2 linked regions of the Thermosynechococcus vestitus BP-1 genome follow. The protein of the gene in region 1 interacts with the protein of each later gene in a pairwise test. Links are inferred from orthologs where the notes say so. Each region holds a gene or a part of one and is shown in the gene's direction. Other genes may lie near its edges. The genes, in order: TLL_RS04745 and ftsZ.

Region 1 (3,302 bases):
CAGAAAAATTCAGAAATGAGTGCTGACTTTAACTATCTCCCCCCCATCTTCCCCGCCGCTGTGGCACCCTATGAAAAGATGAATCAGTCGCTGCGAACGCCAATGTCCCCTATGCCACGAATGGTCTGGATTGTGATTGGCTGCAATTGCCTGATTGCGCTGATTGCATTATGGTTGGCGTGGCAGTTAGTCAAGCTACGGCAGATTCTGCGGGGGGTCTCCCGGGCGCTACTGGATGCGGAGCGGAGTACCCACGGCGTCTTAGGTGGTGCTCCTGAGGTGATTATGATTGGCCAGCGGGGCGTGTCAGGCCTGCGATCGCAATTGCCCAAATGGCGTCGGCAACAGCGCAATGTCCGTCTGTTTTTAACCTTGATAAGCTGGATAGGGCGGTACGGTGTCCGCCTACGAAGGAGAAAGCGATGAGTCAGCAACAGGGTGGCGGTGGTGCTTTTTTAGGAGGTTTGCTCCTAGGGAGTGCGATTGGCACCGTTGTGGGGCTATTGATTGCTCCGCGCTCCGGTAAAGAAACCCGACAACTGCTACGCAAATCCGCTGATGCCCTACCCGAACTGCTCGAAGACATTACCACCAGTTTTGAGCAGCATCGCGATCGCCTCTCAGAGGCTACCCAAGAGCGCTGGCAGGCCACCTTAGAACGGCTCAAGGAAGCGATCGCCGTCGGTATTGAAGTCACCCAGCAGCAGCGGCAAACCTTTCAGCGTGAAGCCAACGGCAGGGCCTTGAGCGACCCTGATGAGGAGGATGCTGTCAATCAATAGGCTGCTTTTGGGTCACCAGCCCAGGAAGATGAGCCAGGAAATGTAGGAATCATCCCCTTAGCCAACACTCTCGCCAGAGGGAGAATCCGCCGAGATTTTCCAAAGAAAACGTAATACAATCTTGCCATCATGTTTTTTGGTAACAACACTGTTACGACCAACAGGATTCAAAGAAGGGGTACACCATCGTGGGACTATTTAGTCGGCTATCACGAGATATCGGCATTGACTTGGGCACAGCTAACACACTGATTTATATGTCCGGACGGGGTGTGGTTTTAGAGGAACCCTCCGTTGTTGCCATTGACCAAAACACCAAACAACCCCTTGCCGTTGGCGCTGAAGCGAAGCGAATGCTGGGGCGGACACCGGGGAATGTGGTGGCCGTACGTCCACTGCGGGATGGTGTGATTGCCGATTTTGAGCGTGCCGAACTGATGCTGAAGCACTTTATGCGCCAAGTGCACGGCGGTAAGAATTTGTTTGCCCCCCGGGTGGTGATTGGTATTCCCAGTGGCGTTACCGGTGTCGAACGCCGGGCCATTGAGGATGCTGCTCGAGGTGCTGGAGCGCGGGAAGTGTACTTAATTGATGAACCCGTAGCCGCCGCCTTTGGGGCGGGTTTACCCGTCGAAGAACCGACGGGCAACATGATTGTCGACATTGGTGGTGGCACGACCGAGGTGGCGGTTCTCAGTTTGCAGGGCACCGTTTTAAGTGAATCGGTCCGGGTGGCTGGGGATGAAATCTCTGAGGCGATTGTCCAATATTTGAAAAAAGTGCACAACCTGATTATTGGCGAACGTACGGCTGAGGAGATCAAGATTCGCATTGGCTCTGCCTACCCCAATGACAGCTATGACTCCGAATCCATCGAAGTGCGGGGCCTGCACCAACTCTCTGGTCTACCACGCACAGTTGTGGTCAAAGCAGAGGAGATTCGCGAAAGCATGGCTGAACCCCTCTCGGCCATTATTGAAGCAATTAAGCGTACCCTTGAGCGAACTCCGCCGGAACTAGCTGCAGATATTGTTGATCGCGGGATTATGTTGGCCGGCGGCGGTGCGCTGCTACGGGGTCTGGATACCCTCATTAGCCATGAAACGGGCATTGTCGTCCATGTGGCAGCGGATCCCCTGCGGTGTGTGGTCATGGGTACTGGTCGTGTCCTGGAAAACTTCAAAGACTTGGCTCGTGTCTTTTCCACACAGCCGGCAGTGATTGGCTAAGGATTCAGTAGCTATGGCTTTTTTACTGCGCTGGTGGGGGCGCTATGCAGGTGGCCTAGTCCTTGGCGCTTTGGTGCTCACCAGTGCTTGGATTGTGCGCCAAACCAATGGGGCAGCGATTCGTGAACTCTACCGCCTGCTCAGTTTGCCCTTTCAAGGCGCGGTGGATGATCAGCAAGCCTTGATTCAAGCCCGCACATGGCAACTGGAGCAGCAACTGGCGGCCGTCCAAGCGGAAAACCAACGGTTGCGGCAAATGCTACATGCACCAATGCTCCCCAATTGGAATGGCCTCATTGTTCCGGTGATTGGGCGCAGTTCCGATCAGTGGTGGCGATCGCTCCTCTTGGGGGCAGGCAGTCGCCAGGGTCTCACCATTGGTTCAGTTGTGGTGGGCAACGGTGGCCTTGTGGGTCGCATTACAAGCATTACCCCCAATACCAGCCGGGTGACGTTGCTCACGGATCCCGCCAGTCGCGTCGGGGTTGTGGTCGGTCGGACGCGGCAGATGGGGATTCTGCGGGGACAACTGAACCAGCAGGTCATTGTCGAGTTTTTAGAGAAGGACCCCAAGGTGCAGCCCAAGGATGTTCTTTATACCTCAGCCCTGAGTAGTCTTTATCCAGCAGGCATTCCCATTGGTGAGGTGCAATCGGTGGAACTGAGCGATCCCACCCGTCCCCATGCCACCGTTATTCTTGGCGCACCGCTTGATCGCCTTGAGTGGGTCACCGTCATTCCCTATGCTGAACCGACAGACACGTTTATACCAAACTAGCCTCAACTGGCTAATTACCATTGGCTCTGTAGGGTTCTGTGCCCTGCTGAGCTTTATTCACTTACCTAACTTGCCTCTTTTGGTGCCGGACTGGTTTTTAATCTGGGTGGTGGCGTGGAGTGTCAAGCGCTCCTGGAGTCAAGGGGTCCTGGCGGGCATTGCCCTCGGCTGGATTCAAGATGGGTTGGTCAGTGCTCATCCTAGCCACGCCGTCAGCTTAGCTTTCGTGGGGGGGCTGACCGGCCTGATGCAAAAGCAGCGCTTTGTTTCTGAGGATTTTATTTCCGTTGCTCTGATTACCTTTGCAATGGCCATCCTGCAGCAAACCGTTATCGCACTCCAAATGACCCTTGGCAGTGGCTTTCCCCTAAAAGAGATTTGGCAGCACTATCAGCAAGTAGCGCTTAGCTCAGCTATTATGAGTAGTCTTTGGGCACCCTTGCTCTATGCCCCCTTGAATCGTTGGTGGACAGGGTTGCGAGAGCAGGAGTAGCTGATGAAAAAATGCAGGCG
Region 2 (3,258 bases), 1.5 Mb from region 1 along the record:
AGAGGACAGATGATGATCACTTGGCTATTGGAGCCACTGCAACACGCCTTTATGGTCAAAGCACTGGGAGTAAGCACCCTTGTGGGCTGCGTTTGTGCTGTATTGTCTTGTTTTTTGACCCTGAAAGGCTGGGCACTGATGGGGGATGCTGTGTCCCATGCGGTCTTACCTGGTGTGGTTTTGGCCTACTGGCTAGGGTTACCCTTTGCTTTGGGAGCTTTTGTCTTTGGTTTGATGGCCGTGACCCTGATTGGTTTCATTCAGCAGCAAACAAGGGTGAAGGAGGATACCGTTATTGGCTTGGTGTTTACGGGCTTTTTTGCCTTGGGGTTGGTGTTGCTCTCGAAGACCGCCAGTAGCGTTGACCTAATGCACATTCTCTTTGGGAATGTCTTGGGGATTAGCGATCGCGACCTCTGGCAAACGGTCATTGTTAGCCTCATTACATTGATCACGCTCGCCCTCCTGCATCGCGACTTCATCCTCTTTTGCTTTGACCCCACCCATGCCCGCACCATTGGCTTGAATACAACGCTGCTATACTATCTTCTGCTGGCGTTGCTGTCCCTAACCACTGTGGCGGCCCTGCAAACCGTGGGCATCATTCTCGTTGTGGCGATGCTCATTACACCGGGGGCAACCGCCTATTTGCTAAGCGATCGCTTTGGCATCATGGTACTGATTGCCCTAGCCGTGGGTGGTCTCGGCAGTTTGCTAGGCACCTACATCAGTTACTATCTGGATGCGTCAACGGGGGGCTGCATTGTTGTTCTGCAAACAGTCATTTTTTTGCTGACGATGATTTTTGCCCCCAAGCACGGTCTTTTGGCCAAAGCCCGCTCCCCCCTGAGTTAGAAGAATGATAAAGATTGTTTTGTGGGGGATTGTCGATGCCGTTGCTAGGGTTCATGATATAGTTGCCCCATATTTATCATGGGTAAAGACAGTTGCGTTATGGAGTCAGATCAACAGTGGCCTACGGAACCTGTTCCCCCTGAAGTCCCCCCGTCCTTTATTTCGGGAGAGGTAGCCATTGCATCTGGCGACAATGGTCATGGCGCACCAACCGATGTCTTAAGGAGTTATGACAAATTGGTGGAAACTTCAGCGGCACGCATCAAAGTGATTGGTGTCGGTGGTGGCGGTGGCAATGCAGTAAACCGCATGATTGCCAGTAATGTGGCGGGTGTTGAATTTTGGTGTGTCAATACTGATGCGCAGGCGATCGCCCAATCCCAAGCCCACCGCTGCCTGCAAATTGGCCAGAAACTCACCCGTGGTCTTGGCGCAGGTGGCAACCCCGCCATTGGTCAAAAGGCGGCCGAAGAATCCCGCGAAGACCTGGCTGCGGCGCTCAAGGACGCTGATTTGATTTTCATTACCTGTGGCATGGGGGGCGGCACTGGCACCGGCGCTGCCCCAATTGTGGCGGAAGTGGCCAAGGAACAGGGAGCCCTCACCGTTGCAGTGGTGACCCGCCCCTTTACCTTTGAGGGTCGTCGTCGAGCGAACCAAGCCGATGAAGGGATTGAAGCACTGCAAAGTCGCGTGGATACCCTAATCGTGATTCCCAATGACAAGATTCTCTCGGTCATCTCTGAGCAAACATCGGTTCAGGATGCGTTTCGCGTTGCTGATGATGTGCTGCGCCAAGGGGTTCAGGGGATTTCCGACATTATCAACGTGCCGGGGCTGATTAACGTGGATTTTGCCGATATTCGCTCGGTGATGGCTGATGCCGGTTCTGCCATGATGGGCATTGGTATTGCCTCTGGAAAGTCACGGGCCACTGAAGCTGCCCTCAGCGCCATTTCTTCACCTCTACTGGAGCGGTCTATCGAGGGTGCCAAGGGCGTTGTCTTTAACATTACAGGGGGCACCGATCTCAGTCTCCATGAAGTCAATGCTGCCGCAGACGTCATTTACAATGTGGCCGATGCCAACGCCAATATCATCTTTGGTGCTGTCATTGATCCGCAAATGCAGGGGGAAGTTCAAATCACCGTTATCGCCACTGGCTTTAGTGGTGAACCCATGAGCCGCACCCGTGCCACAACCAAGACAACACCCCTGACGAACCGCCCCCTAGCAACGACATCTCCCCCTCCTGAAGCGCCTGCACCAGAGGTTGAAGCCAAACCGAAGTTGGACATTCCTGAATTTCTCCAGCGACGGCGACCGACCCCCTAGGTATGCCAGGCATCCCTCCTGCAGCCGGGGGCAGTTGACCTCAAAGACCCAATTCACGAGCGATCGCTCGTAGCCCCTCGCGGTAGGAGGGATAGCGGAGTTGCACCCCTAAGGCCTGCTTGATTTTGTCATTGCGCACTCGGCGGGATTCACGCCAAAAAGATTGAGCCATTGGACTCAGATTGGCTGCCTCCAAGGGTATTGCTGGTGGTGCTGGACGACCCAAAAGACGATAGGCCTCAAGTAGCACAGGGAGCGACTCTGAGGGTTGATCATCACTCAGGTTATAGATTTCCTGTGGGGTAGGCTGTGCCAGCGATCGCTCAAGGGTTTGGACAATATCTGCCACATGGATACGGCAAAAGTAGTGCCCCGGCTTATCAATGAGTTGAACATCGCCCTTGAGAATACGAGCGATAGGATTACGCCCTTCTCCGGGGCCATAGATGCCGGGGAGGCGAAAAATGTGGGTAGGCAAATTGGCGTTAAGAAAGACTTGCTCAATCCTGACGCGGTGTTGTGAACGCAAATTTTGGGGATTGACGGGTGTCGTTTCATCTACCCAGCCCCCTTGGCGATCGCCATAGACCCCCGTTGTCGAAAGATAGCCAAACCAATGCAGATTCAGTTTTTCTAACTGAGGCAACAGTGCTAGCGCAACCGCATCCTCCCCTTGGCGATCGGGGGGAATACCATTAAGGACGTGGGTTACCCCCTCAAGGGCAGCTGGTGCTAAGGGAAGTTGCTCCCCCTGCTGCTCCCATTTAAAGGGAAAACAGGGAAGGGTGCTGAGTTCTGGCGGCGGCTCCCCCCGACGGTTGGTCATGACCACATCAATGCCTTGGGCGTGGAGCGATCGCGCCAACCAAGTTCCTGTATAACCACAACCGAGAATAAGAACCCGCATTGCCCGCTAATCTTGGCAAGAGGCTGCCGGTGCCTCCACCAACCGTACCTTCTTGGCCAAGCCCAGCAATTGCAAGAAGCGAATGGTGAGCCACGTCAGATCCAATTCCCACCACTGCAAACCATGGCGTGCCGAGTATTGATAGGCGTGGTGATTATTGT

The links.
Region 2: the proteins of TLL_RS04745 (region 1) and ftsZ interact in binary tests that used the Escherichia coli proteins (3 or more experiments, as listed by UniProt). The link is inferred for Thermosynechococcus vestitus BP-1 from one-to-one orthologs.

The regions. Positions count from the first base shown.
Region 1 is NC_004113.1:958,467-961,768, forward strand. The notes cover bases 10-2,990. They hold TLL_RS04745 (rod shape-determining protein), read left to right. Parts: upstream 10-970; coding sequence 971-2,011; downstream 2,012-2,990. Other genes in these bases: TLL_RS04735 (hypothetical protein), read left to right, coding at 10-426; TLL_RS04740 (YtxH domain-containing protein), read left to right, coding at 423-782; mreC (rod shape-determining protein MreC), read left to right, coding at 2,025-2,789; mreD (rod shape-determining protein MreD), read left to right, coding at 2,755-2,990. Outside these bases: more of TLL_RS04735, read left to right, coding at 1-9; more of mreD, read left to right, coding at 2,991-3,282. UniProt on the Escherichia coli protein: Forms membrane-associated dynamic filaments that are essential for cell shape determination. Acts by regulating cell wall synthesis and cell elongation, and thus cell shape.
Region 2 is NC_004113.1:2,490,894-2,494,151, reverse strand. What follows is about bases 136-3,072. They hold ftsZ (cell division protein FtsZ), read left to right. Parts: upstream 136-954; coding sequence 955-2,190; downstream 2,191-3,072. Other genes in these bases: TLL_RS12105 (SDR family oxidoreductase), read right to left, coding at 2,231-3,072; TLL_RS12115 (metal ABC transporter permease), read left to right, coding at 136-855. Also shown: more of TLL_RS12115, read left to right, coding at 10-135; more of TLL_RS12105, read right to left, coding at 3,073-3,097; TLL_RS12100 (acyl-CoA desaturase), read right to left, coding at 3,104-3,258. UniProt on the Escherichia coli protein: Essential cell division protein that forms a contractile ring structure (Z ring) at the future cell division site. The regulation of the ring assembly controls the timing and the location of cell division.